Regions from separate parts of the Staphylococcus sp. 11262D007BW genome, predicted to be linked through region 3. Evidence: predicted binding sites of a transcription regulator. Region 3 holds the regulator's gene; each other region holds the start of a gene.

Region 1 (10,321 bases), 510 kb from region 3:
GACCAACTGTCCCTATCCTTATGAGCCTTTTTTCTAACCTCTGATTAAGTAATAGGTTGATCGTATTCGATATGACCCATTTCAAATTGATGCATTAAAAGAGTATATGCACTGTTATGTGGCGATGATATGCCAGCTTCATGGGCATATGCTGCAACTTGGCCGTTAAGATAATCAACTTCTGTATAGCGCTTGCTTTGAAGATCTTGATGCATAGACGGATAGTGCGCGCCTTGTTGTTCGATTGAATATGCATTTTCGATATTTTGAATAATCGTCTCACCATTTAGATGAACACCTTTTGTTTTCGCAATTTCAACGTTTTCTTCTACGAGTGCTTTTACTAGTTTAGGTGCAACTGAATTAAGACTAAATTCGTGAATGGTTTTGTTAAATAATGCACATAATGGATTTAACACACAGTCCAATGTGACTTTAGACCATACTGTTTGCATAATGTCAGTACTTACCTTTGCATTAAGTTGTGCATCGTTAAATATATGGACTAAGTCGAATGCACGTTGGTCTAAAACATTATCTGCGCGTTGTAAAATGATGTTTCCATCTCCGGATAATTGGACTGCTCCAGGTTTCGTTAGTTGCGCAGTCCACATAGTTACACCTAAGAAGATGTTTTCAAGTGGAATGATTTGAGATAGTCGTTCTTCGTGACCTAAGCCGTTCATGACAGATAACACCATTGTCTCTTTACCTATAGCGTTGTTGTCATGTAGTGTTTGAACCATTTTTTCAGCGTCCATTGCTTTCGTTGCAAGGATGATGATGTCATAAGGTTCATGTGCGGCATTAGGTGTGGTAATTTGAAGAGTCAACGTCGTTGTTTGATTGTCCTCATGTACCACGAGCCCATTTTGACGAATAGCGCTAATATGCGGTTCCCAGTCATCCACCAATGTAATAGAATAATTTGCGCGTGTAAGATGGAGTGCAATACGGCAGCCAATAGCACCTGCACCGGCGATTAAAATTGTTTTCATAACTAACTCCTTGATTTTAGGCCAAATCAGGTGATCAAATTATAAGTTAAATAAAATATTAGGTCAAGAAAAACTTTTAAAATGTGTCATTTTTCTGCTAAATGGCTATTTTCTTACGAATGCAATTAGTATGCTAAGCTAACTGAAAATGCTATAATAAACGGTGGCATTTCATATAAAAATATAATTTCAGAAGAATTTGTGTTTCATTTATAAAATGAGAAGGGTACATAAATTTTGAAGGCTCTAGATAGTCATTTAAAGACGACCTAACCTCAAATCATTGAACACAAATTGAAAGAAAGGATGGGGACAGATGAGTGTATTTACAGATGAAGACAAGATTAAAATTTTAGAAGACCTTGTTGGTATGAAAACTGTAAACGATAATGAAATTGAAGTATGTCATTATTTACAAGATTTATTCAAACAGCATGGTATTGAATCACAGATTGACCCTATTAATGACACACGTGCAAATTTAATTGCGACAATTGGTGAAGGGAAACCGGTATTAGGTATTTCTGGTCATATGGATGTCGTATCAGAAGGTGACAAAGAGGATTGGACATACGACCCATTTACATTAACAGAAGATGATGGTTACCTTTACGGTCGTGGTTCAGGAGACATGAAATCTGGACTTGCGGCACTTGCTATTTCATTAATCGAAATTAAAGAAAGTGGCCAATTAAAACAAGGTACAATCAAGTTCATGGCAACATCTGGCGAAGAAATGGAACAAAAAGGTTCAGAACAATTGTACAATAAAGGTTATATGGACGAAGTAGATGCATTAGTAATCGCAGAACCTTCAGAAACAACAATTGTGTATGCACACAAAGGTTCAATGGACTTCTGCATTACATCAAAAGGTATTTCTTCACATAGTTCAATGCCTGTATTTGGCCGCAACAGTATTATTCCACTCGTTCAATTTATCCAAAATATTGATAAAGAATATAGTGACATCATCGAAAACACAACTTATGAAAAATTAGACTTTGACAGTTTCTGTAAAGCATTAGGAGAACAATTCCCTGATATTCCTAACTTTGAACAAGCTAAGAAAGTATTAGCAGGTTTAGTGATCAACAACACTTTAATTAGTGGTGGCGACCAAGTTAACTCAGTGCCTGCTAAAGCGAAAGCAGACTTTAACATCCGCACTGTACCTGAGTACAATAACGATGATGTTAAAGCGTTATTCCAAAAACATCTAGATAAAATCAATGATCAAGGTTATGACTTATCATCAGATATTTATTTAGATTTAGAACCTGTCTTAACAACAGGTGACAACAGCTTAATCAAAATGGCACATGAACTTGCTAAAGAAAAATTAGAAAACAGTGTCATTATTTCACCTACAGTCGGTGTTACAGACGCATCTAACTTATTACGAGATAAAGGTGAAGACTTCCCACTTATGGTATTTGGTCCAGGTGAACGTCCACACCAAGTTGATGAACGCGTGAAAAAAGATTCATACTTCACATTCATTGACTTATACCAAACATTATTCACAAATTATCTTAATGAAGCATAAACTGTAAAAATAAAATATCAATAAACCAAGATTTAACGTCAGTGAATGACTTAATGGATGCTTGAGCGATGAACGTTGATTGGAAGCATTTATCTTCCGACAGCGATTCATTGTTCGCATCCCTTTTTAAATTTACTAAAGGGTGCTTTTATAACATATAAATAAAGCGCTTTCTTAAAAAATCTAGAGAAAAAGAAGGCAATGATTAAAAATGAAAGCAAATCGTTTTGAAGGTAATGGAAAGTTATTAATAGGGATTGTATTTGGGGTTATTACATTTTGGTTGTTTGCGCAATCCTTAGTCAACGTTGTTCCAACTTTAACGAGTGAATTTGATGCGAATTATGGGTTAATTAATGTTGCGGTCAGTGTGACGGCACTCTTCGCAGGGATGTTTGTAGTTGGTGCTGGTGGTCTAGCTGATAAATATGGCCATGTTAAAATGACCTACTTAGGTTTGAGTTTGAGTATTTTAGGTTCGCTAATTGTGATGATTTGGCCGAACATCTACTTATTTATTATCGGGCGCATGATTCAAGGGCTATCAGCTGCATTTGTTATGCCAGCCACATTATCAATTATTAAAGCGTATTATCATGGCAGAAAACGCCAAGCTGCACTGAGCTATTGGTCTATTGGTTCATGGGGCGGCGGTGGTGTTGCCTCATTCTTTGGCGGAATGACAGAGACATTTCTTGGATGGCGTTGGATTTTTGTTATTTCTATTATTGTGGCCATTATTGCGATGCTCTTAATTAAAGGAACGCCTGAAGTGCCTAGACAAAAATCTACCATTTTCCAACATTTTGATCTCATCGGTTTAATTTTATTTTTAGTGGCTGTACTTTCAATTAATATTGTGATTACACAAAGTTCAGAGTACGGTTTATTCTCACCATTTATTTTGACATTTATTGGTTTGTGTATCCTTAGTGTGATAGGATTTATCATTTTAGAACGACACCGGACCAGTCCACTCGTGGATTTTGAAATTTTTAAAGATAAAGGGTATACCGGAGCGACGGTTTCTAACTTTTTAATGAACGGTGTTGCCGGTACCTTAATTGTAGGTAATACCTTTGTACAAGAGGCGATGGGATTTTCTTCAGCACAAGCGGGACTGCTTACTGTTACATACCTCGTTACGGTGCTTGCGACGATTCGCGTCGGCGAGAAAATCTTGCAACATCTTGGTGCTGGTAAACCAATGATGATTGGTACCGCACTCAACATGATCGGTATTTTACTGATTTCTTGTGCCTTTTTACCATCATTTTGGTATGTGATTGCGTGTGTCGTTGGCTATTTTATTTACGGTATCGGTTTAGGCTTTTATGCGACGCCTTCAATGGATACCGCCATTGCCAATACGCCTGACGAAAAGGTGGGCATGGCATCTGGTGTATATAAAATGTCCTCTTCACTAGGTAATGCCTTTGGTGTGGCGTTATCTACGACGCTCTATGCAATCGGTAAAGCTTCCTTCAATATGGAAGTCGGTGCAATGTTTGGGTTATGGCTTAACGTATTAATGGCACTGATTGCCTTTGTGATTGTGATGATAACGATTCCTAAAAACCAAGGTATGATGCCTAATGATGGTCAATCATAACATAACATGATAACAATTAAGCTCAATTGCTCACGAATCTGTGAGTGATTGGGCTTAATTTGTGTCATCTCGATGTAAGGGTTAGTTAAGAGGAATTATGATATAATACATTCAAAAATACTTTTGAATGAGGTGCGCTATGTTTCAAACGATTATCACTGCTGCGATCCTTTATATTGCAACGGCAGTTGATTTGTTAGTCATTTTGTTAATCTTTTTTGCTAGAGCGAAAACGACCAAAGCGTATAGAGACATTTATATCGGACAGTATGTCGGGTCTATTACGTTAATTCTGATTAGTTTATTTTTTGCTTTCGTCCTTAATTATGTACCTGAAAAATGGATTTTAGGTTTACTAGGGTTAATTCCCATTTATTTTGGGTTAAAAGTAGCCATTTACGATGATTGTGAAGGGGAAGAAAGAGCCAAGAAGGAATTAAACAAAAAAGGACTGTCGAAATTAGTAGGCACAGTTGCTTTAGTGACCATCGCAAGTTGCGGTGCGGACAATATCGGGTTATTTGTTCCTTATTTTGTGACTTTAAATGTATCTGAATTGATTGTGACTCTCCTTGTGTTTCTCGTGTTAATTTTTGTTTTAGTGTTTACAGCACAACAATTATCTGCCATTCCTGGCGTAGGAGAGGTGGTTGAAAGGTTCAGTCGCTGGATTATGGCTATTGTCTACATTGGATTAGGGTTATTCATTATTATTGAAAATAACACCATTCAAACAATCATCGGATTTTTATTTTAGATTGAGGAGGGATGGGCTGTGAGTGATAAAACGACATGTGATGTCATTTGTGTGCATGAAGATAAAGTGCATCGTGCTTTGAATTATTTGAATGAAGAGACGTCTCAACAGTTGATGGAGCTATTGCTAACCATTAATGACAAACATAAACTTAAAATTATGATGGCGTTAATGAAGGAAGAGGAACTATGTGTCTGTGATTTATCTGCTATATTGGGGATGAGTATTGCCTCGACCTCGCATCATCTACGCCTTTTGTATAAAAGGAAGTCCTAGATTTTTGTAGAAAGGGTAAGATGACGTATTACTCGATTAAAAATCATCATGTCGCGGCATTGCTGACACAATGCATGGCATCTCTTTAGATATAAAAATTGGGACACCAGCGAAGCGCCTTTGCGTCGAGGGTGTCCCAATTGCTTATTTAATTAGAGATAGTTTTTAAAGAAGTCACGAGTAAGTTGTTTTACTTTTGGTGCTAAAATGAGCACGGCAATAATGTTTGGAATGAGTACAATCGCAAGAGCTAGGTCTAATAAGTTCCATAATTGTGTGCCAACACCTACGGCACCAACGACAATCGCAATAATATAAATGGCTTTCATAATATGGCCTGCCGTTAATCCGAAAATAAATTCTGCCATTCTTGAACCATAAAAGATAATGACAATAATGGTTGAGAAGACGAAGAAAATCATAGCGATAGAAACAATCGCACTGCCTAAAGGACCGAATGACTCTTCAAACGCACGCGCTGTTAATGCGGCGGATTGTGCTTTAGCGTCAGGTTCTTCCCATACACCAGAAACAAGGACAACAAATGCAGTTGTTGTACAAATAACGAGTGTATCTACAATAATTTCACTAATGGCCCAAAAGGCTTGGCGCACTGGATGGTCTGTCTTGGCAGCCGCATGTGCAATGGGAGATGTACCTAAACCAGCCTCATTTGAATAAATCCCACGCGCAAAGCCCCAACGCACCGTCGTCGCAAGTGCTGCACCGAAACTACCACCAAGTGCCGCATCAGGACGAAATGCTTTTTCAAAAATCAGACCAATGACACTCGGTAGATGTTGAATATTCAGAATTATAATGACGAATCCTAATATTAAGTAAATACCGACCATAATCGGCACAATCATTTCTGTAAAGTTAGCGATACGTTTCACACCGCCAAAAACAACGAGTGCGGCGATAATCGCAATGACAACACCTGTGATGGTTGTGTTGACGTTAAACGTATCATGTACCGTAGTAGCTACAGAGTTCCCTTGAACCATGACACTCGGCACAATCTCTAACGCTAAAGCAAAAGCGAAAATAAGAGAGAAGATCATACCTAATTTGGCGTTTTTGAATCCTTTTTTCATATAATATGTAGGGCCGCCCACAAATTCTCCATCTTTATTTTGCTCACGATAATGCACACCTAATACATTTTCGCTATATTTTAACGCCATCCCGAAAAAGGCGATGACAATCATCCAAAAGACAGCACCCGGGCCACCCATCATAATGGCAGTCGGTACCCCCACAATATTCGCAGCCCCCACTGTAGAAGAAAGTGCTGACGTTAAGGCTTGTCTTGGTGTAATCGTTCCTTCTCCTTTAGGTTTGCGATTCACACTGCCAAAGGTTTGTTTCATAATCAAACCAAAATGGCGAAACTGCACGCCTTTTAAGTAAAACGTTAAAAATAAACTAGAACATAACAATAGTAGTACGAGCGGATACCCCCATAGCCAATCCGTAAATGCCACAATATAATCCATTCAATCATCTCCCTTTAGTATGTATTTTTATTCATTATAATGCAAAATAATGTATACTATCAATGATACAGGAAAATTGATTAAAAGAACAGAGATGTTCTTGCTTTAAAGGATTAACAAATTAGACATAAACAGTGAATAATGATGGATGAAAACGGGGAAAGAGTTATGTTAAAATATTCACATTAATAAATTGGAAAGAGGAAGAACAATGCTCCTGTTTATTTTGGAAATTATTCTAATGATCCTCGCAATTGTACTCGGTCTACGCACTGCGGGGGCATTAGGTTGTGGTATATTTGCGTTAGTCGCGCAACTCGTAATGATTTTTGGTTTTGGGTTACCTCCAGGGTCAGCACCTGTCACAGCCGTATTAATTATTTTGGCGATTGGTATTGCAGGGGGTACACTTCAAGCAACAGGTGGCATTGACTACCTGGTGCATATTGCGTCCAAAATTATTGAACGTTTTCCGAAGTCTATTATTTTTATAGCACCTTTTATTGTATTTATTTTTGTATTCGGTATTGGTACAGCCAATATCACATTGTCATTAGAACCAATTATTGCTAAAACAGCCATCAAAGCAAGAATCAGACCGAAAAAACCGTTAGTTGCATCTGTGTTGACGGCTAACTTAGCGTTACTTTGTAGTCCGGCTGCTTCAGCAACAGCATACATGATTTCAGAGTTTGCAGGCTTAGGATTTACATTAGGTCAATATTTATCCGTGGTCTTACCGACTGCCATTATTACGACCGTCTTATTAAGTTGCTTCATTACATTAGTGGGTCAGACTAAAATGACACCTCACGAAGCACAAACAATGAGTGTTCAAATCGAACAACCTGAAGAAAGACAAACTTCATTTCCAGTTCGTGTCAAAATTGGGGTGGCTTCTTTTATTGTGGCCGTGTTATGTATTTTAACGTTTGGTATTTTTCCAGACCTCAGCCCATCCTTCCAAGTAGATGGCGAAACGGTCACATTACAAATGACAGAATTAGTTCAATTATTTATGTACATGAGTGCGATGGTTAACTTATTATTGATCAAAGTAAAACCCAATCAAATTCTGTCATCTCATATTACACAAGCAGCGATTGGTGCCTTATTTGCGGTACTTGGACCAGGCTGGCTAGGTGCGACCATATTTAATGCGCCATCTAACCAGTCCATCATGGAAAATCAGATCGGTAGTCTTATCGACGCAGTACCATGGCTCATTATTATATTAGTTTCTTGTGTCACTATGATTGTTATTTCGCAATCTGCAACGGCATCTATTATGATTCCGATTATGTTATCGCTTGGTATTTCGCCAGCCTTTATTATGGGAATGGTGCAAACATTCAACGTGAACTTCGTTATTCCAGCACAACCAACCATTTTATTTGCTGTAGATGTGGACGAGACGAAATCCACACGCACGACAAGCTTTCTATTACCAGGCTTTTTCGGTATTGCAACTTCAGTCATTGTCGGCATGAGCATCAAAACACTATTAGGATTATAACTTGTCATACACAGAGTTGAGACAAGAGGTTGGGACAAAAGCGTTCAGGATTTGAGCAGAAGCGAGCGAAGAGCTAAAATTGTTTCTCAAATTTTGGCGAATCGTGAACTTTCTGCCGAAAATCCTGCTTTTGGGACACCGTTAATCGGTTTCCCAGAGCATTAATGCTTTATGTCCCAGCTCCTTATGTCTCAACTTTTTTTACGTCCATAAATTGCGAGGGCGAGTGTACTATATTATGATGAAATCAATGATGTGCGTATTAGAGGAGGGGATGGACATGAATACAGAAGCGATTGAAACATGGATTGAAAAGGGCCAAATAACAGTAGGTATTGAAATAGGATCGACGCGCATTAAAACCGTAGCAATCACGCCAGAGTGCCAAACAATCGCTACGGGTATCTTTGAATGGGAAAACCAATTTAAAAATGGTTACTGGACTTATGATTTAGATGAAATGTGGCACGGTATCCAACAAAGTTATGCAGACATGGCTAGAAATATAACAAAAACTTACCATCTCACATTAACACGTATCGCGTCGCTCGGGATTAGTGGCATGATGCACGGTTATCTTGTTTTTGATCAGGCAGGGACGTTGTTAGCGCCTTTTCGAACATGGCGAAACAATAATGCGAACCATGCTGCCGAACAGTTACGGACACTGTTTGAAGTGAATATTCCTGAACGTTGGAGTATTGCGCAACTTTATCAATCTATCTTAGATCAAGAGACGCATGTAAAAGATATTGATTTTATGACGACACTAGCAGGGTATGTTCATTGGCGTTTAACTGGCAAACGAGTGCTAGGCATTGGTGATGCATCGGGCATGTTTCCAATTGATAATACGACACATACCTATCGCAGTGATTTATGTGACACATTTAATCAACTGCTCAATCAGGCGGGCTATGCACAACATATCGAGGCAATATTGCCAGAAGTCTGTGTTGCAGGCGTCGAAGCAGGACAGTTAACCGAAGCGGGAGCACGGGCGCTTGACCCCACAGGACATTTATTAGCTGGTTGTCCATTATGTCCCCCGGAAGGAGACGCACAAACTGGAATGGTGGCCACAGATAGTACAGCACCTCGTAGTGGTAACGTGTCGGTGGGCACAAGTATTTTTGCGATGCTTGTACTCGAGCGTCCATTAAGTCAGATGTATCCAGATGTCGATATTGTCACGACCCCAGACGGCAATAACGTGGCAATGATTCATGCGAATAATGGCACATCTGAATTGGATCAATGGATGTCGCTATTTGGAGAAGTTTTCGATACGATGGGCATTACTTATCAAAAAGAAGCTCTTTTCACTAAATTATTAGAACGGTCATTAGAGGACACAACAGCGTTACCTCAATGGTTATCGTATGGTTATATTTCTGGAGAATTTATTACAGATGTGCCAACGGGTTATCCTGCGATGCTGCGTACACGTGAAGGGCATTTGAGTTTAACGGAGTTTATGCAAACACATTTAATGAGTTTATTCAGCACGTTGAAGATAGGCGTCGATCTTTTAGTCGATCAAGAAGACGTTCAATTAAATACGATTGTCGGTCACGGCGGATTATTTAAAACCCCAAACGTAGCACAATTTTACTTGGCCAACGCGTTAGAAAGTCCAGTACGCGTGATTGATACAGCAAGTGAAGGCGGCGCATGGGGCATTGCGGTATTAGCACGTTACCTTTTTGAAAGTGATCAGATTGATTTAACCACTTATCTTCATGAGCAAGTTTTTCAACAACAACGCGGGCATGTATATACGCCGAAAAAAGAAGATATTCAACACTTTCGAAAGTATGTCGAACGATTTAAAGCAGGATTGCCGATTCAACAAATGGCAAATGCCGCTTTTAAGGGAGATTAAACGTTAATAATATGATTAGTTTAAAGCGGTTCAGCAAAGTGGTAAACTACAATTGATATTACAAATGCAGATTGACTACATATAGAGAAAGGAAGTTGTATCATGCCAAAACTAATATTATGTCGCCACGGTCAAAGTGAATGGAATGCGAAAAATTTATTTACAGGATGGGCTGATGTTGATTTATCAGAACAAGGTATTGAAGAAGCCATTCAATCAGGACAAAAGT
Region 2 (10,321 bases), 330 kb from region 3:
TCAGCTGAAATATCTTTAAGTTCCATTCCTGTTTGTGCTTCTAAATCTTCATATGATTTTTGAGACACACGACCATTTGAAGCGGAAGAAACATTTAATATGACATCTGCGACTCTGCGCGCTGTATCGATACGTGGTTTATTCGATTTCACTGTCTCATCTTCCCAAGTGCCCACCATGCTGCGTAATTCGTCATATTCTTCTTTAACTGAGAAACTCACACCATGTGCGCCAACTTTACCGTTTTCAAGTAAAGGTCCTACTGAAACGAACTTGTCATATACATCTGTAAAAGTACGATCAACAATCGCAAATCCTGGCATTGTTTTTCCTGGAATGGCTTCAACATCACCTTTTGTCCAATCGTGTACTTGACCATATGCAAGCGAAATTTCTTGTTTTGAATCGTGTGCAAGTGGTGATGTCACAACATCTTTATATGTGCCAGTTAAATGCACTTTTGACATATCAGAGAACGTTTTACTAATTGTTTTGAAAATATCCCAATCTGAACGAGATTCCCATAATGGGTCGATAGCCGGGTTAAATGGATGAATAAATGGATGCATATCTGTAGAAGATAAATCATGTTTTTCATACCATGTTGCTGCCGGTAAAACGACATCTGAATACAGTGGTGTAGCTGTCATACGGAAGTCTAGTGATACTAGTAAATCAAGTTTACCAACTGTATCCTCGCTCCATTCAATCTCATCAGGCTTATCTGTTAAGTTCGGCTCAGCCATAAGTGCAGATTTTGCACCTAATAAGTGTTTCATAAAGTATTCTTGACCTTTAGCAGAACTTGAAATTAAATTTGAACGCCATACAAATAATGTTTTTGGATGGTTTTTACGTAAACCAGGATTTTCAATAGCAAATTTTGTTTGTCGTGATTTCACATCGTCAATCGCACGTTGTAAAATCGCTTCATTCGTAAATTCTCCACGATCTCTTGCTTCTTCGCCCCATAACAAGCTATTGCGATCAAACTGCGGATAAGATGGTAACCAGCCATTACGCGCTGCTAATACGTTGTAATCTGCTGGGTGTTGTAACTTAATATTTTCTGCTAATGGTGACGCTAAACGATCGACACCTGATTCTTCATATTTCCATTGATCTGTCGCAAAGTAGAACCAGCTTGTACCATTTTGTAAACGTGGTGGTGCTTGCCAGTCTTTCGCAAAGGCAATTGTATTCCAGCCTTCAATTGGACGACATTTTTCTTGTCCAACATAATGTGCCCAGCCTCCGCCGTTCACACCTTGGCAACCACATAAAATCACAAGGTTTAATACCGCACGATAAATCGTATCTGAGTTAAACCAGTGGTTAATACCTGCACCCATAATAATCATTGAGCGGCCGCCTGTATCAATCGCGTTTTGCGCAAATTCACGTGCGACTTGTGTAATGAGTGATGCTTTCACTCCTGTTACTTTTTCTTGCCAAGCTGGTGTGTAGAATGATGACGCATCATCAAATCCTGTAGATTCTAACTGATGACCAAAACGTTTAATGCCGTATTGACTGGCCATTAAATCATAAATTGTTGTGACATATGTTTCTTCACCATTCGCTAAAGTCATTTTACGAACTGGAATGACACGTTCAAATACACCATTACCATCGTTATCAAAATAAGGGAATTGAATTGTTTGTAATTCATATGAGCCACTCGCTACTGTTAACACTGGATCAATTGATTGACCTTGTTCATTTTCAAGTTTAAGGTTCCATTGTTTGTCATCTTCCCAACGTTGACCCATTGTTCCGTTAGGCACTTGAATAGAATCAGTGAATGCGTCTAAAATAACTGGTTTCCATTCACTATTTTGAGTCGTACCACCAAAGTCGCTTGAACGTAAGAAACGTCCCGCTTTATAGCCTTTAGCATCTTGATCTAATCGAATAATAAATGGCATATCAGAATATTGTTTTGCATAGTTGATGAACATCTCAGAAGGCGTATCTTCATAAAACTCTTGTAAAATAACATGTGTCATTGCTTGTGCAACTGCTGCATCTGTACCTGGATTTGGCGCTAACCAATTATCCGCAAACTTTACGTTTTCCGCATAGTCAGGTGCCACAGAAATTACTTTTGCACCTTTGTAACGTACTTCTGTCATAAAATGCGCATCTGGTGTACGTGTTAATGGTACGTTAGAACCCCACATCATAATGTAAGAAGCATTGTACCAGTCACTTGATTCAGGTACGTCTGTTTGCTCACCCCAAATTTGTGGTGAAGCAGGTGGTAAATCGGCATACCAATCGTAGAAACTAAGCATTTCGCCACCAAGTAATGAAATAAAACGCGCCCCAGCAGCATAACTAATCATCGACATCGCTGGAATAGGTGTAAACCCTGCAATACGGTCAGGTCCATCTTTTTTAATTGTATAAATTAATTGTGCAGAGATAAGTTGTGAGATATCTCTCCAATTCGCACGTATATGACCACCTTTTCCGCGAGCACTTTTATAAATACGGGCTTTTTCGTCATCTTCAATAATTGAAGCCCAAGCTTTAATTGGATCTTGATATTCTTCTAAAGCTTCTGTCCATAATTCCCATAATTTTCCTCTTACATAAGGATATTTAATTCGTAATGGGCTATATTCATACCATGAGAAAGATGCACCACGTGGACATCCTCTAGGTTCAAACTCTGGCATATCTGGGCCACAACTTGGATAATCAATTTGTTGGTTCTCCCAAGTAATCACACCATTTTTCACAAACACTTTCCACGAGCATGACCCTGTACAGTTCACACCATGAGTAGTACGAACGACTTTGTCATGACTCCATCTTTCTCTATACATTTTTTCCCATTCACGACTTTTATGTTCTAAAACTGACCAGTTCCCGTTAAACTTTTCAGTTGGTTTAAAGAAATTTAACCCAAATTTTGCCATGTTCATCCTCCTCAATACGCATAGCTTTCCTTGTTAACTACTATTCTACATTTGTTCATCTTTTCACGATATTAGGGAATTACCTATTTCAACTAAGGGAATCCCTATTGTCTTGAAATACAGCGTAAGATCAAAAAAGACTGAAAAAGCTCGCGCTGCTCTTTCAGTCTTTAAAGTATTTATTGATTTAACTAACTTTTCTTTGACGTTGTCGTATGACAAAAAGTCCTGCACCAATAAGAACGATCCCCGCTCCTACTGGTATATTTTGTGTTGTGCCAGTGTCAGGTAATTGATGTTGGTCATGTTGAGTCTCTGGTGCTGTTGTGTTGAATTGGTTTACGCCATTTGTAACTTGTTTCATGTTACTGTCCATGGCTGACTTTCCATTTGCATGCGTCTCTAATGACGTATCGTGATGCATATTCCCCGGGAAATCATTAGCTATTTCCGCATTAGCTTGAGCAATATGTTGTATTGGAATTGATGTTTCTGCAGAAGATGCCTGCTCTGTTGAGATAGACGCCCCTGGAAATGGCATCACATTTTGCGCAGTTGCTTGTGTCTCTGTTGTTACAGTGGGTTGTTGAGTGCTAACAGATGTTTCTATGTCATTAGTGCTTGTAGATGTATCTACAGATGGGTCTACTTGTGCTGATGTATCTGTAGCATTTGGTTCGCCATTAATCATTCTTGTCGCTTCTGTTGTATCGTATTGTGATAAATCAGCAGACTCTAAATACTCTGCAAAGACCTGATCCAAAGAAACCCCTTCTTCACGAGGCCCTACTAACATATCAAATCCATCGCCACCAGATGCTGTAAAATCATTTGTCGCAATGTAATAGGTACGATTTAAATCAAGTGGTTCAAATTGATGCGTTTGTCGATTTAAAACTTGAACTTCTCGAATACGTTGTCCCGCTTCTTGATCAATATCATAATAGACACGGACAGCGTTTGATATTTGTAACAAACCGCCATTCGCTGCAAGTTGTTTTTGACCCTCTTTATCCACAGTTTGTGCACCAAGACTGTGTTCAAATGCTTTTAATACGTCTGACCCTTTGACTTGAACTTGTGCAATCGTATTTCCAAATGGCAATACAGTAATAATATCATTCAATGTCACTTCACCTTTTGAAATCGAGGCACGAATGCCACCACTATTAGTGACTGCAAAATCAGATGGGTGACTAAAACCATCTTGACCGTATGCTTCCATCGCGTCTGCAATCGCATTACCGAGATTCGTTTCCCCTGTACGTACTTGCTCGCGTTCACCGTTAAATTCAATCGTATTATTCGGTAAAATAACTTTCGATGTTTCCTCTAAATAAGCTTGATTAGCTTTATCCACTTGCGCTTGTAGTGCCGCATTCAGTTGGATATCTTTCACATCTTCTACAGAAATCAAAGACGCTGTCGCTTGATCAATTTGCCCCTTATTGTGATTGAACGCAATTTGTCCGACATTAGCTAAAGCTGTGCCAGTTTGCGCTAAAATATTTCGGCCATATGTTTGACCATTTTCTAAAACAGTATGAGAATGACCATCAATCACGAAAATAGGCACTTGATAAGCTTTATTTTGACTTAATTGTTGGGTTAAGTAGTCACCGCGCCATTTTTCAGGTGTGGTTTCATCAATACCAAGGTGAGATAAAATGACGAATGTATCCACTTGTCCATTTAAGCGATCCATTTCACGTGTCACACTTGGTAAAGGATCATCAAAAGTAATGCCTTCAATACCACTGGGACTTGTTTTTGTTTTCGTTTCAGGGGTTGTCACGCCAATCACCCCATAATTTAAACCATTCTTTTCTATCACCGTAGAAGGTTGAAATGCAAGCTCTCCATCTTTGTAAACATTGGCACTTACAATCGGAAAATTAAGCATACCTTCTAACTTTTTAAGTTGATCATAGCCAAAGTCAAATTCATGGTTACCAGCTGTCATCGCATCATAGCCGACTTCATTCATCGCTTTAGCCATTTCTTCACCTTTCGATTGATTCGAAAGTGGTAATCCTTGAAAAGCATCCCCAGCATCTACCATTAAATCAGGCTGAGTTTGCTCTTTTAATGTTTTTAATTTTGGCATACCAATAACACTGCCATCCTCTTCTACAATACGACCATGCATATCATTTGTATGTAAAATAGTCCGTTTTGATGTAGTAGGTTGAGTCGTTGTTGCGTTATCAGTTGCAGTCGCTGCACGTAATTGCGTAGTTGGTTCATTGGGTTGCGCCACATTTTGCCCTGTTTCCTGAACAGTGACATCTTGTTGAAGTGCCGATGACTCCTCCAGTTGTTCTTCTTTTGGGTCGTTTGACGGTGCTTCATTTAATTGTGAAGAAGTTGGTTCTAACGCTGAGTCGTCTTCCTTGGTGTTTAAGTCAGCAACCTTATCTGTTTCAACCTGAGCTTTGGGTGCTGTTGCTATAGGTGCGGTATCTTCATCAGCAGTCACTGCGTCTTGCTGATTCGTTGTGTTAGCCGCTTCCTCTACTGGTGTGTTATTTGCACTCGGCTGTGTCAATTCTGTTTGTTGTGCGTCATTATTATCTTGTGCTGGTGACATACCAGATTGCACTAAAGTATCTGATGATGCTTCGGCAGATACATCTGTCTCGGCAGCTTTAACAGATGTAAAATGAAAGACAACCATGCCGCAAATAATACAGCACATGCATAACATGACTTTAAATAACCGATTCCTCATTGAAATCCTCCCTCTTAATGTATTCTCATTTATCCTAGCACATTTAGTACAATAAAAATTAAAAGATTGTGAAAATCACCTATATTTTTGGTAAACCCTTGAATTTCAATATATTTTTACAAACTCAGAGCAAATAGATATACTCATATCAACTCATAAACAAGGAGGAATATGGATGTTTTTAGTAGAATTAAAGTGTACTAACTGTAACAAGAAATTAGAAAAAGGAGATCAAATTTTCATTCATACCAATGTGTCTGACTTAAACGGAATAACTCATTTGAAAAATTGGGCTAAAACGCAAACGGTTTATTGTAAAGCGTGTTTTGATTCAAAAACAAGTTAATAGGTGGGGATTAAATATTAAAAATGAGGCGAGGAAATCATTAAAGCGTTCTCCTGCCTCATCTTAATTTAAAAGTAGACTTAATCATGTTACGAAATATCAATGATTTCACTAACAGTCGATTGATCTATGAGTGATTGTATCGTCTCACGTTGCGAAGGATGTATTGCGCTATCCTCTCGGTAGTCGAGAAATGCACGAATCCCTTCCTCATATAACTCATACGCTTTCATGAGACATGCTTCTTTGTCACCTTTTAATAATACCGTTGGAGGTGGTGTATTCGGCAGCGTCTCATCTGCACTAAGATTTCTTGCAACCTCTCCAACAATGGTTACACCAGGTCCCAACCGTTCTGGCAATTGTTGAATTTGATGAACGATTGAAGTGACCGTTCCTGTCACAATATACTGATTCAAACACGTTGCATTAAAAATCACTGCAACAGGTAAATCTTTTTTAATATGCTTTTCGATTTGGTCAACGAGTTGTGGCAATCGTTTTACACCCATATAAATCGCAAGGGTCCCATTATGTTCTAGCGTTGTAAGATCAATCTCATTTTCTTCATTATTTTTAAAATGACCCGTGGTGAATGTAATGGAAGTTGAAATATTTCTTTCAGTCAATCCACGACCTAGTTGACTCATAGCTGCACTCGCGGCTGTAATACCGGGTACAATTTCATAAGAGATATGATGTGTTTTTAATATTTCTACTTCCTCTGTGACACGACCAAATATTGCAGGATCTCCCCCTTTTAACCGTACCACTGTGCGATATGTTTGAGCATTATCTACGAGTAATTGATTAATGCGTGCTTGCTTAATGTATTTTGTATAAGGCGTTTTGCCTACATGAATCCATTCTGCACTTGGTTTTGATAACTGTAATATAAATGGATTAACCAACTGATCATATAAAATGACGTCTGCTTGTCTAATACACCATTCTGCTTTTCGTGTAAGGTAAAGTGGGTGCCCAGGTCCAGCACCCACTAAATAAACTTTTGAAGAATTATTTAAAGACATATAAAGATGTCTCCATCTACTATTTCAACTGGGTAAGTCTCCACACATCCTTCATCAGGCTCTTGTACCATTCCTGTATTTAAATCAATTTTTTGATCATGTAATGGACAATACACATAGTGACCACTTACTGTCCCTTCTGATAAAGGACCTTGTTGATGTGGACAAATGTTATTCACCGCACGCACTTCTCCATCTTCCATTAAAAACAACCCAATTGTTAAATCATTAATGACCACTTTTTTCCCAATGAGCGGTTCGAGTTCTGATATATGTGCCACTTTTACTTTTTCTTGTAACATAGTTTTACACCTTCTCAACTTCAAATATTTTTTGTTTCAAGTCATCATTTACAATTTGTTGCCATGGTTCTTCTGCGACTGCTGCTTTGGCTTCCATCACACGTTCAAATAATTCATTTTGTTTTTCAGGATCTAAAATAACATCTTTAACATTGTCAAAACCAAGACGTATCAACCAAGGTGCAGTACGTTCTGCATAGATACCTGTTTCACGATAGTATTGCATGAAAGCACCACATAATTTCACTACGTCATCTTCAGTTTCTACAGTAGTTAAGAATTCGCCTTTTTCTACTGTTGTACCACCATTACCGCCAACATAGATTTGGAAGCCATTTTCTACACCAATCACCCCAAAATCTTTAACGCCTGATTCGACACAACTTCTTGGACAACCTGACACACCCATTTTAAATTTATGCGGTGTATCAATATATTCAAAGATTTTTTCAAGACGAATACCTAATTTTGTCGTAAATTGTGTACCAAATCGACAAAATTCTTTACCGACACAACTTTTAACTGAACGTGTTTTCTTAGCGTACGCTGAAGCTGAACGCATACCTAAATCGTCCCATACTTTTGGTAGTTCTTCTTTTTTCAATCCATATAAACCGATACGCTGAGAACCAGTGACTTTCACTAATGGAACGTCATACTTTTTAGCTACTTGACCTAAGCGAATCAACTGATCAGCATCTGTGACGCCGCCACGCATTTGCGGTATCACAGAGAATGTGCCATCTTTTTGAATATTGGCATGATAGCGTTCATTAGCAAAACGTGATGCCTTTTCGTCTTCATGATCATGTGGATAAATCATGTTCAAGTAATAGTTAATGGCCGGACGACACTTAGGACAACCACCTTTATCTTTAAAGTCCAATACATAGCGTACTTCTTTAGATGTTTTAAGGCCTTTTTTACGAATTTGAGTTACGATTTCATCTCTCGTTAAGTCCGTACATGCACAAATACCTGTTGGTGCCCCTGCTACAAAATCATCGCCTAATGTATATTCTAATAATTCTGCAATTTGTGGTTTACATTTACCACAAGAATTTCCTGCTTTTGTGGCTTTAGTAACTTCATCCACTGAGGTAAGCCCTTGTTCTTGAATTGCATTGACAATCGTACCTTTACAAATACCATTACATCCACAAACCGTCTCATCATCGTCCATATCAGCAATACTAATAGCGTCTACTTCACCTGCTTTATGTAAAATAGAGACTAATGTGTAATCATCAATCGTATCGCCTTTTTTCATCATATTATAAAAACGGTTACCTTCTTCGGTATCTCCATATAATACCGCACCGACGATAGCACGATCTTTAATAAATACTTTTTTATAAATATTATCGACACTATTAAACGTCTCAATACCTCTAATGCCTTCTGTTTCAACAATTTGACCCGCACTAAACAAATCACAACCGGATACTTTTAACGACGTAAATGTTGTTGAACCTTGATAGCCATCTGTTGGTCTTCCAGTAATATGATCAGCAAGTACCTTTCCTTGATCATAAAGTGGCGCAACCAAGCCATATACTTTAGAACGATGTTCAGCACATTCACCAACCGCATAAATGTGAGGATCACTTGTTTTCATAAAATCATCCACTACAATACCGCGGCCAATCTCTAACCCAGCAGCTCTAGCTTCTTTAGTAACTGGACGAATACCTACAGCCATCACGACCATATCTGTTTCAAGGACGCGACCATCTGATAAGCGAATTCCTTCAACATGATCTTCCCCTAGTATTTCTTGAGTGTTAGCTTGAAGCTCAAAGCGAATGCCTTGTTGTTCTAAATCAGCTTTTAACAATTCCCCAGCTTTGCGGTCTAATTGAACTTCCATTAACCACTCGGCTAAATGAACAACAGTCACGTCCATACCTTGATCTACAAGGCCACGCGCACATTCTAATCCTAATAATCCACCACCAATGACAATGGCTTTTTTCTTAGTTTGGGCAAGTTCTATCATCTTTTCAGTATCATCTATCGTACGAAAACCGATAACTCCGTCTAATCGAGAACCATCAATAGGTAAAATAAACGAGTTAGAACCCGTTGCGATGATCATTTTGTCATATTCAACGACTTTACCTTGTTCCGTTTCAACATTTTGCTCATCTCTATTAATTTTTACAACTTTATCTCCTGTGATTAATCGAATATTATGTTCTTCATACCATTCATATGGATTCATAATCGTTTCTTCGATGGTCATTTTATTTTGAAGAATATTCGATAACATAATGCGGTTGTAATTGGGATACGGTTCTTTACCAATAATGGTTATCTCAAACTGATCTGGATCACGTTCTAATATTTCTTCAATTGTTCTGACGCCCGCCATGCCATTACCAATCATTAATAATTTTGTTTTAGCCATTAATATCTTCCTCCATCGTCTCTAAAAATGCTTTGACTCGCGTTGCATACTTCTGTGCTTTGTGAATAGACTTTCCATTAGAACTAATATTGAATGTGATACCGTCATGATGAACCGTTACCATATTATAAAAATCAGATTGATGGCGATCACCTGTATGATTGACCCATTGATGAGGTGCTGCATCAGCACAAATACGGTCGTTAACAGCACCATCATCTGTCGCAATAATAATTAAATCTGCACCTTGAATATCACTTGGCTCATAACTTTTTTCAATGCATCGAATGTGATCAGGCCAATGAAACGAACGAAAATCGCTATTAAATGTTTGACTCACCACATCAATCGTACAATGTTCTGCTTTTAATTTACTCAATTTACGCCATGCGATTTGACCGCCACCGATAATCACCACATGTTTATCTGTTAAGTTAAGTTGTATTGGATACACATCACTCATCCTTTTCAAGTATTCGGTCCATCACTATATCTTTTAATATCGGATGAAAATTGATTGCTGACGTAAATGTAACGTCTGCATTTAAATGTAATGCTTCAATTCGTTGCTTTG
Region 3 (10,321 bases):
GCAAGATGTATATGACTTTCCAAGAGTATGGTTAGAACCCGATAGCTTTGATTTTAGTTTTAGTGGATTAAAAAGTGCAGTGATTAACAAATTGCATAACTTAAAACAAAAAGGAGAAACCATTGTTCCTGAGAATGTAGCGACAAGCTTTCAAGAGAGTGTCATTGAAGTACTTGTAGGTAAAGCGATGAAAGCATGTGAAGCTTATAATGTTCAGCAACTCATTGTTGCGGGAGGCGTAGCAAGTAATAAAGGATTACGCAAAGCATTACAACAAGAAACAGAACAACGAAACATTGCACTTAAAATTCCAGAGCCCTCATTATGTACCGATAATGCGGCAATGATCGGTGCAGCAGGATACTATGTCTATCAAAAAGGCATCAGAGGAGATATGACATTAAATGGTAAAAGTAGTATGGATATCGAATTATATCAAACGATGTAATTTAACCTAATGCGCTAATGTCAATAGCGAACATTTGTACTTATGCACAATTTGTGAATAACTTGTGCATAAGTTTCTTTGTTGTGTGGGTAACATGTACATAATCACTTTCTATATATCATAAATCTAATGAAAAACCCTAGTAAATCGGCGCTTCATTTTAAACGTTATTTTATAGAATGTCGTACGCCACCATTACTAGGGATTATTTATAATTATTGATAGTCATCAAGTTGTAATTGTAATGTTTCCCATTCTGACAGGGTATCCTCAAGTTTTTGTTCAAGGGTTTGTCTTTCTTCTGATAATGATTGAGTCTTTTCATAATCATTCATCACATCTTCTTCTAACATTTGTGCATCAATTTCAGCAATCGATGCCTCAAATTGCGAGATGTTTGTTTCTAAATCCGAGATTTGTCGCTCTAGTTTTCTCTTTTCACGTCTAATGATTTTTTGATCTTGATAGTCATGTTGTTGCGTTGTAGCAGTTTTAGATGGACTAGGCTCTGTATTTGTTGCTTTTTGCTCTTGATATGCACTTAATGCTCGTTGTTCTTCTAGTTTATCAAGATAGTATTGATAATTACCTTGATAAACGGTTGCACCATGATGATCAAGTGCGACGATTTTATTCGCTAGTGCACGGATAAAATAACGATCATGCGAAACAAAGATTAAAGTGCCTTCAAAGTTTGTTAAAGCTTGTTCTAACATTTCTTTAGAATCAATATCTAAATGGTTCGTCGGCTCGTCTAAAATTAAAACGTTATTTTCTTCTAACATGAGTAAAGCGAGTTGAAGTCTTGCTTTTTCGCCACCAGATAAATCATGAATAATTTTATTAACATCATTTTGTGTGAAAAGAAAACGACCTAAAATAGCACGTATATCTTTTTCAGGAATATGTTTATATTGATCCCAAACGTAATCTAAAATCGTTTTATTAGATGAAAATTCTGCTTGTTTTTGGTCATAATAGCCAATTTTTAAGTTTGCACCTTGTACTATCTCACCAGACAAAGCGGGTAAACGTTGTGCAAGCGTCTTAATAAATGTTGATTTTCCAATACCATTTGGGCCGATAATCGCAATATGATCTCCTTTTTGCACCTCTAAATGAATTGGAGACGTAATCGGATGATCATAGCCAATTTCTAGATGTCTTATATGAAACACATCATTGCCTGTGTTACGTTGAAAATTGAACTGGATATTAGCACTTCTAGCATCAATCATAGGTTTCGCGATGCGTTCCATTTTTTCTAACATTTTGCGGCGACTTTTTGCCATACCACTTGTCGACGCACGTGTGATATTTTTATCAACAAACGTTTCAAGTCGTTTAATTTCCGCTTGTTGACGTTCGTATTCTTGTAGACGTTTTTCATAATATTGGTCGCGTAACTGAATGAATTTTTCATAGTTACCAATATAGTGTTTAACTTCGCCTAAAGAAACATCATAAATCTGTGTAACGATTTTATCTAAAAAGTAACGATCGTGTGAGATGATAACGATGGCGCCTTTAAAATAATTGAGATAATCTTCAAGCCATTCAGTGGTTTCCATATCAAGATGGTTCGTCGGTTCATCGAGTAATAGAATATCGGGTTCACTCAATAACATTTGAGCTAAAGATAAGCGTGTTTTTTGACCCCCACTAAAATCATTAACCGTACGATTGTAATCTTTTTCTGTAAAATTTAACCCATTTAAGACCGTTTTGATTTTACTATCAATTTGATAACCTTCTTGTTGTTCAAAAGTATTCGATAGTTGTTCATACCTTGATAGATGTTCTTGATAGGCGTCAGAATCATGAGCATCCGCATGTTCACTTAACCATTCCACTTCTTCTTCCATTTTTTTAGAGATAGATAGAAGGTCTTGGAAGGGTTTAGCCATTTCTTCATACACTGTATTTTGGGTATCTAAAGTCATTTGTTGGGTTAAATAACCAATGCGTAAATTTTTTACTTTTGATATATGGCCTTCATCATATGTCTCTGTACCAGCAATGAGTTTCATTAATGTTGACTTACCGGCACCATTTCGCCCAACTATACCAATACGTTCAGCGGTTTTTATTTCTAAATTGACATTTTCAAAGATTGTTTCGCCATCAAAGGATTTACTAATTTGACTTAATTGCATTAATATCATGAAGGACACTCCTCTCAAATACTTATTGTACAATAAAGCCACAAAGTATAAAATAGTTACTGTTTTAATACATAATAAATTCAGGTATAATTTAAGTATTAACTGTGAACAGTCTCACAAGAATGAACACTATTTCAAAGGAGGATAAATAGTGAAAGAAATAAATAAAATACCACGTGCAACATTGAAACGTTTGCCTTTGTATTATCGATTTGTAAATACCTTAAAGGCAAAAGGGGAAGATCGTGTAAATTCTAAAGCCATTAGTGAAGGTTTAAATATAGATTCAGCAACCATTCGTCGTGATTTTTCTTATTTTGGAGAATTAGGAAAAAAGGGTTACGGATATAATATAGACAGTTTATTAGAGTTTTTTAAATCAGAGTTGAGTGATTCAGAAGTCATCAATATAGGCGTTGTCGGTGTAGGTCATTTAGGGAAAGCATTAATCAATTATAACTTTTCCATACATGATGACATGACGATTACAGAAGCTTTTGATATAGACGAAGCATTGATTGGCACACAAATTGGAAATGTGACGGTTAAATCTATGGAAGACATCAAAAAATTAATAAAAGAACATCACATTGAAGTCATCATCTTAACGACACCAGCACGTGTAGCACAAGAAGTAACAGATTATCTTGTCGATAACGGCATCAAAGGCATATTAAACTTTACACCAAAACGCCTAAGCACACCAAACAACGTTCAAGTACATCAAATCGACCTAGGCGTCGAACTCCAATCCTTACTATTCTTCATGAAAAATTACGGGAACTAAAAACAGAGTGTGGACAATTGCAGTCAGGGTTCGATGTAATACCTAGGGACAAGCGAAAATCGCTCTTTGATTTTTGCGCGTCACGTAGTATTATCGAGAACCCTGCAATTGGGAGCCGGATTAAAACAAAGTGCGGAGTGCTGCGGTCAGAACTCGAGCAAAATCGAGCGCTGAACTCAAACCGGTCTTTGGTTTTAGTGAAGCGACTCATTTTGTCGAGAGTTTTGCAGCACGTAGCCGGATTAACAAAGTGCGGACAATTACGTGCACTTCGAACGCAGTGAGTTAGTGCACGTTATGCATGCGAATGAAGATGAGCAGGCGAACCGAGATTAACTTCGAACGCAGTGAGTTAGTGCACGTTATGCATGCGAATGAAGATGAGCAGGCGAACCGAGATTAACTTCGAACGCAGTGAGTTAGTGCACGTTATGCATGCGAATGAAGATGAGCAGGCGAACCGAGATTAACTTCGAACGCAGTGAGTTAGTGCACGTTATGCATGCGAATGAAGATGAGCAGGCGAACCGAGATTAACTTCGAACGCAGTGAGTTAGTGCACGTTATGCATGCGAATGAAGATGAGCAGGCGAACCTTTAAAACAATGCGCCTAGAGCTTTTTGTTGAGGGGACAACTTTTGAAGCAGTGTATAGCGCATAATCTGATGAATTAAATATTTAAACTGAGAGACGCAATCAAAAGAGGAGCCGTGCCAATGGGAAGGACACGACTCCTCTTTTTTGAGGAACATTTTTTTAATATTGGGAAGGGAGTTTTATAATTGGAGTATGGTTAAAGTATACAGTTAAAAAAGAGTGAAAAGTGAAACATTGCATGCTTTCCCGTATTTTGTGCTTAGCTGTAAAAGTGAGCACACTCAAAGACACCTAAGCATTCGTAATTGAACTTAATGTCGATTAAAGTGAGAAGCAATGCGAGCTTGCGCATAATCTTTACGAAAAACGCCTCTTTCCTGAAGAATGGGAATGACTAAATTGACAAATTGGTTAAAAGACTCAGGGATGGTTGGCGGCATGAGCATAAAGCCATCACAAGCCTCGTCTTTAAACCATGCAATCATTTCATCTGCTACTTTTTCAGGTGTACCTACGATGGTCTTATGACCAATCCAAGTCGAAAAACGCTCAAGTAATTGTCTTAAAGTAAGATGTTCTGTAATGACTGCATTTCGAATAGCTTCATACACTGAACGAGTCACTTTTTTAGGATGTGCTTCATAAGGTGGCAGCGTCGGTACCATTTCATCTAATTCCCAATGTTTTGTATCAAACTGAATGGCTTTTTCAAGTTGAGCTTGTTTATGTTGTAAAGGAATGAAACTATCTAACTTTTCTTTCATCTCATAAGCTTTTTGTTCATTTTCATGAACGTAAACAGTAAGGCCTGGCAATACAAGTGGTGGTGTACGTTTAAACTGTTGAGCGCGTTGATGAATATCATCTCGAAACGTTTTAGCATCATGTTTATTCCAAGCAATCGAAAAAATCGCATCCACATGTTGCGCTGCGACATTTCGACCAGGAATGGAAGTGCCGGCTTGAAAGAGTAAAGGTCTTCCTAGTTTATCAGAGGAAGGAATATTTAAAGCACCATCGACGTAAAAATGAGTGCCTTTATGATGAATCGGTTGAATATACTGCGCATCTAACCCTTTACCAGATTGTTTATCATTTTGAATCGCTTTATCAGAGAAAGAGGACCACAATCGCTTCATGACCTCGATAAATTCAGTTGCTCTTTCGTAACGTGTCTCTAGAGGTGGTAAAGTATGCATAGAATAGTTGTGGGCTTCTTTATCAAACTGTGAAGTAACGATATTGGCTCCTATTCTACCTTGAGAGATTGTATGTAAGCTTGATAACAAACGAGCAGCATGAAAGGGTTCATAAAACGTGCTTGAGATTGTACCGACTAAACCAATCGCATGCGTTTCTCGAGCAATGGCAGCTAGGGCGGTCATTGGTTCAAAATAATAAGAAAGGTGTCCAGTTTCTTCACCAGAAATATATTGTCCATCTGCTAAAAAGAAAGCATCCAATTTTCCACGTTCAGCTAATTGTGCAACTTCAATCAAATACTCAATCGTCCCAATTTCATTAATACGTGAGTGATCAAGTCGCCATGCAGCGGGGTGTAACCCTGTACTATAACACAACACCCCTAAGTGCATTTGTTTATCCATTTAATCATCCCCCTATATAATCTCTATGTTGAGTATAACAAAGAAACGATAGAATACTCAGATGATCCTCCTTCAATTGAAGCTCATAAAATAGAATATTGATATTAATTTTATATTTAAAGAGAAGTTAGGGTTGTCTGACATGAGCCTTTAGGAATATGATAAAATAGAATTTAAAGTTTTAAGGTGAAGTAACGTCATTCACCATTACATATTGAGTAAGGGAAACGACTGATATAAGTAATACAATCACAATATTAAGATTGATAGATACATATCAACAGAAAAGTCGTTTTTCTCCAAGATGAATATAAACGTTATAGTTTTTATATTCTATTGATAAACCAAGAAGTAACTAATACATTAAAGAGGAGGTACGCTTCCATGGAGCAATGGAGCCGAGATCAACGTTATCGAAAACTTGAAGATATTGATGATCAAACTTACGAAGCGCTTAAACAAAAAGTTGCTCAATCTTCTTTTCGACAACGATTTCATATACAACCTATAACGGGGTTGCTTAATGACCCAAATGGTTTAATTTATTTTAACGGGCAATATCATCTATCTCATCAGTGGTTCCCTTTAGGTGCTGTACATGGCCTAAAATATTGGGACCATTATAAAGCAACGAACTTAACCAATTTTAAACGTGAAGGCATTATTATGAAGCCAGATACGTCTTACGATAGTCATGGTGTGTATAGCGGAAGTGCCTTTGTATTTAACGATACACTTTACTATATGTATACTGCTAATCATCGTACAGCACAGTGGCAAAGAGAAAGTAGACAAATGATTGCTAAAGTAGATGAAAAAGGGGAAGTACATAAAATAACACCACCAGCTATTGAAGCACCGCCTGAAGGCTATACACAACACTTTAGAGATCCTAAAGTGTTTCAAAAAGATCATAAGCTATACGCCATCATCGGTGCTCAAAGAGAAGATATGACAGGCTGTGCGCTATTATATGAAGCGGATCACCCTGAAACACAATGGACATTTTTAGGAGAAATTCAAACGGACTTAACCAATTTTGGATATATGTGGGAATGCCCAGATTACTTTAATATTAATGGATATGATTTTTTAATGTTTTCTCCTCAAGGGGTAGAAGCGACCAATACTGCATTTAGAAATCAATATCAAAGTGGCTACATCATGGGTAAACTTGATTTTGACACGTTAGTATTTGAACATGGTCCTTTTCAAGAATTAGATCATGGTTTCGATTTCTATGCGCCGCAAACATTTGAAGATGAAGTAGGGCGACGTGTATTAATAGGGTGGATGGGCCTACCTGACACACAATATCCCACTGATGATGAAGGTTGGGCGCACTGTTTAACATTACCTCGCACATTAGTAGTAGAACATGGTCGATTGAAACAAAAACCACATATGCATTTACGAAAATTGCGTGGAGAAAAAGAAACAGCTCTAGGTTATGCTGACAAGTTTGTTAAACAATTAAATCCATACGAAGGTAAGCAATATGAACTTATTATTGATATTTTAGACAATGAAGCATCAGCGATTGAGTTCCAATTAAGAGCTTCAAAAATGGAACATACGACCATACGCTATAATAGCCGAACTAGAGAGGTTACTTTAGAGCGTTTTGATAGCGGTCAATTGCCATATCCAGTCGAAGGAACAGATCGTGTCGCAACATTGAATGAAGATTTATATCAATTGCGTATTTTTGTAGACACTTCAAGTATTGAAATTTTCTGTAATGAAGGAGACAAAGTTTTAACTTCTAGAATTTTTCCAAGTGACAACTCTAATAAAATTAAAGTCTCCACTGAAACAGGACAAGTGTATTTGAAAATGTCAAAATATGATATTCAAACTGAAGCTTCACAAGAAGATAACGAAATATAGTGTTATAAAAAAGAAAGGGACATCAAGCGTAACGGCTTTTGTCCCTTTTTAATGTCATTATATTTTCTTTAAATTACGTACTGATACATAACAAAATTCATCATTTTTAAAATATGCAATGCGTTCTTTAGAATTAACATGGGTAATGTTATGACGATTTAACACAAAACTATTGTGACATCTGAAAAAACGATCGTCTAATTGAGCAATTTCTTTTAAATTACCATAAAATTCTATTTGGCGATTATCTAAATGCGCAATAAGGCGATGAGATTTAGGAGATGATTCAAAAAACATCACATCATCGTAATTGACATAAACAGAATTGCTACCACGTTTAAGCTCTAATGTTTCAATAGTGTTGTCTTTAGTTAACAAATCTAAACGTGCTAATGCAGTTTCTAAACAATCTATAATGCGTGTTTGTAAGTTATCAGGATCATCTTTAAAAATGAAATCGAGTGCTGCGACTTTATAGACAAAAGTGAGATATGTTAGCTCACTATGACTTGTCACGAAAATAATATTGCCCACAGGATCATGCTTTCTAATTTCGCTACCTAGTTTGATACCATTGATATCTGATTCGAGTTGAATGTCTAAAAAGTAGCAACCGATATCAGTCATATTTTTAGCTGTATCTAAAATTTCGTATGGATCATCGGTAGCGACTTCAATTTCCATAGGCTTTTCTTCAATCATAATATAGTTTTCAATGATTTCAACCATACGTTCACGTTGTTTTTGATCATCTTCACAAATCAGAATCTTCATGTATCGTCACTTCCTTACAAATCTTCATTTAAGATTTCTAATTTTTGTATAAAATAATGATTTTCAATCGTTGTATCTAATAATACATTTGGTGTGTTATCTGTAATTTCTTTTAGTGTAGATAAACCAAGACCTCGACCAGACCCTTTTGTAGAATAGCCTTCTTGGAATAAAGTATGTAGTTTCGGTAAATTATCTGGTGCTTTATTCATAATAATAATAAGTACAGCATCATCAGTTTGAATAAATGCAATTTGTATCATTGGGTTCTCAATATCTAGAGAAGCTTCAATGGCGTTATCCATAATAATACCTAAAACACGACTTAAATCAATAAAATCCATGTTAATAGCATCAATCTCATCCGCTACTTCTACACTAACTTCGATATTGTTTTCTTGTGCTTGTAAAATCTTAGTAGTTAGTAAACCTTTGATTTCACGAATTTTTAATTTATCAATACCATTCAGTTTAATCGTATTCATTTCAAAATTGTTTTTTAAAGGACTAATTTTTTCATGATAATAAGTCTTCAAGCCCTCAAGATCGTCTTCTCTTAGGTATTCTGACATTGTTGATAAAATATTAATATAATCATGACGAAACTTACGCATTTTGTTATTAATCTTTTCAATTTGCAACGTATACTTATAATAATCCTCTATTTCTTTTTGATTACGACGATAGCGCATCTCTCGTGCGACACTAATGGATACAAGTGTAATCACGGCGATAAATGCAAAAAAATAGGAAAATACTAAAACTGAAACTGCGAGCATATCATCCAAGTCGTTTACGGTTTTCGGTATGTAGAAATAAATGGTAATGGAAAAAATAATTAAAAATGCAAATAAAGATATTAAATACCAACGATTAATGTATAACCAAGACACTTTTAATACATTCATTAATTGACGTAATACAAATGCGATAGAGAATGCTATAATCGCAAATACTAACCCGTACATAAATTGACTGAAATAATAATTATCATTAAAGCTAATAATATATTGATAGACCAAAGTTGAAACAAAGTCACATAATGTAAGTATCAATACACTAATAATTACACTAATAATACCAATAATTCTTCTCTTCTTATAAAAGAACCATAAAAAACCAACTGTTAAATATACAAGACTAGCCTTATCAATGAATAAATATAAAAGTATTGAAGGGATTACAATCCCTAAAAATATAGAGAGGTAATCCCTTCGTGTGTATGTTGGTTTGTCTATTAATATAATATTAGTGACTGTAAAAAGGACAAAAGCTTGGAATAATGCAGTAATAAAAATTAATATAATTTCCAAATTTATACACACTCTCTAATCATAAATCTTATTTATCTAAATCAAGTAATTCCTGAGGTACTTCAGGTTCATCGAAAAATACAGTACATGTATCAATTTTTGCGAAATTACCAATTGATTTGAATAGATTTGTAAATAAGTTTAATAAGTTGTCTAAAAAGTTCATAATTCCTTCTCCTCCTTAGGGAAAAATATGGGTAATAAAGTGCTTGCTTGTAATGCTAAACCATAATTAATCATTATATTATATGGTTGAGGTACTATAAGTGAAATTCCTATTAGTATTACCATAGTTAAAATAGATTTCCACTTTAAGTTGGGTTTACGTGATGCTTTAATAGGTTGTTTACGTGTTGCGGCTGGCGCATAACGTATGGCTATAATTAATCCTATTATAGATAAGCATAACATAAACACAAATGGTATGTCATAATGGCTCAAAAGTAGTGGCACTAATACAAAAAATAAAATATTTTGTATATGACATAACAGTGATGATTTCGCATGCGCACCATGCGAAAAATGTCGTAAGGCTGAGTAACTAAGATGAACTACGAGTGTGTATAAAAAGATGTTCAATAGGAGTGCTAGTCCGTATGTCACAATCCCTTTAAATAGATTGATAGCAACAACTTGCATACCTAAACGTACTTTTAAAAACGCGATATGATCAAGATTCTGTTTTTGTTGTAGTTTACGAGCAAGTCGTTCGATTCCTCTATCTATGATGTGCACAAGC

Evidence for each region. Region 3 encodes Rex, which represses fermentation and respiration genes when NADH is low (regulators of the CRP and FNR family bind a similar motif). Its sites were predicted from a motif close to TTGTGAAATATTTCACAA; they were not measured.
Region 1: ACEE93_RS09175 (anaerobic C4-dicarboxylate transporter family protein) is a predicted target of Rex. The motif match lies at 6,860-6,877, and genes of this name have one in related genera.
Region 2: ACEE93_RS08430 (nitrate reductase subunit alpha) is a predicted target of Rex. The motif match lies at 2,979-2,996, and genes of this name have one in related genera.

The regions. Positions count from the first base shown of each region.
Region 1 covers NZ_JBPWPJ010000001.1:1,862,942-1,873,262, reverse strand. Annotated here, with positions in the region: gene ACEE93_RS09205 (ketopantoate reductase family protein) at 45-998, opposite strand; gene ACEE93_RS09200 (ArgE/DapE family deacylase) at 1,315-2,547, shown strand; gene ACEE93_RS09195 (MFS transporter) at 2,759-4,159, shown strand; gene ACEE93_RS09190 (CadD family cadmium resistance transporter) at 4,299-4,916, shown strand; partial or broken gene ACEE93_RS09185 (ArsR/SmtB family transcription factor) at 4,935-5,281, shown strand; gene ACEE93_RS09180 (alanine/glycine:cation symporter family protein) at 5,345-6,691, opposite strand; gene ACEE93_RS09175 (anaerobic C4-dicarboxylate transporter family protein) at 6,903-8,207, shown strand; gene ACEE93_RS09170 (xylulokinase) at 8,488-10,092, shown strand; gene ACEE93_RS09165 (2,3-diphosphoglycerate-dependent phosphoglycerate mutase) at 10,195-10,321, shown strand, end outside.
Region 2 covers NZ_JBPWPJ010000001.1:1,679,564-1,689,884, forward strand. Annotated here, with positions in the region: gene ACEE93_RS08430 (nitrate reductase subunit alpha) at 1-2,927, opposite strand, end outside; gene ACEE93_RS08435 (5'-nucleotidase C-terminal domain-containing protein) at 3,115-5,658, opposite strand; gene ACEE93_RS08440 (hypothetical protein) at 5,834-6,004, shown strand; gene cobA (uroporphyrinogen-III C-methyltransferase) at 6,094-7,035, opposite strand; gene nirD (nitrite reductase small subunit NirD) at 7,026-7,337, opposite strand; gene nirB (nitrite reductase large subunit NirB) at 7,342-9,747, opposite strand; gene ACEE93_RS08460 (precorrin-2 dehydrogenase/sirohydrochlorin ferrochelatase family protein) at 9,740-10,210, opposite strand; gene ACEE93_RS08465 (sirohydrochlorin chelatase) at 10,203-10,321, opposite strand, start outside.
Region 3 covers NZ_JBPWPJ010000001.1:1,348,677-1,358,997, reverse strand. Annotated here, with positions in the region: gene tsaD (tRNA (adenosine(37)-N6)-threonylcarbamoyltransferase complex transferase subunit TsaD) at 1-448, shown strand, start outside; gene ACEE93_RS06740 (ABC-F family ATP-binding cassette domain-containing protein) at 664-2,613, opposite strand; gene ACEE93_RS06735 (redox-sensing transcriptional repressor Rex) at 2,765-3,400, shown strand; gene ACEE93_RS06730 (NtaA/DmoA family FMN-dependent monooxygenase) at 4,310-5,605, opposite strand; gene ACEE93_RS06725 (sucrose-6-phosphate hydrolase) at 5,990-7,495, shown strand; gene agrA (quorum-sensing response regulator AgrA) at 7,553-8,269, opposite strand; gene agrC (quorum-sensing sensor histidine kinase AgrC) at 8,284-9,582, opposite strand; gene agrD (cyclic lactone autoinducer peptide AgrD) at 9,611-9,748, opposite strand; gene ACEE93_RS06705 (accessory gene regulator AgrB) at 9,745-10,317, opposite strand.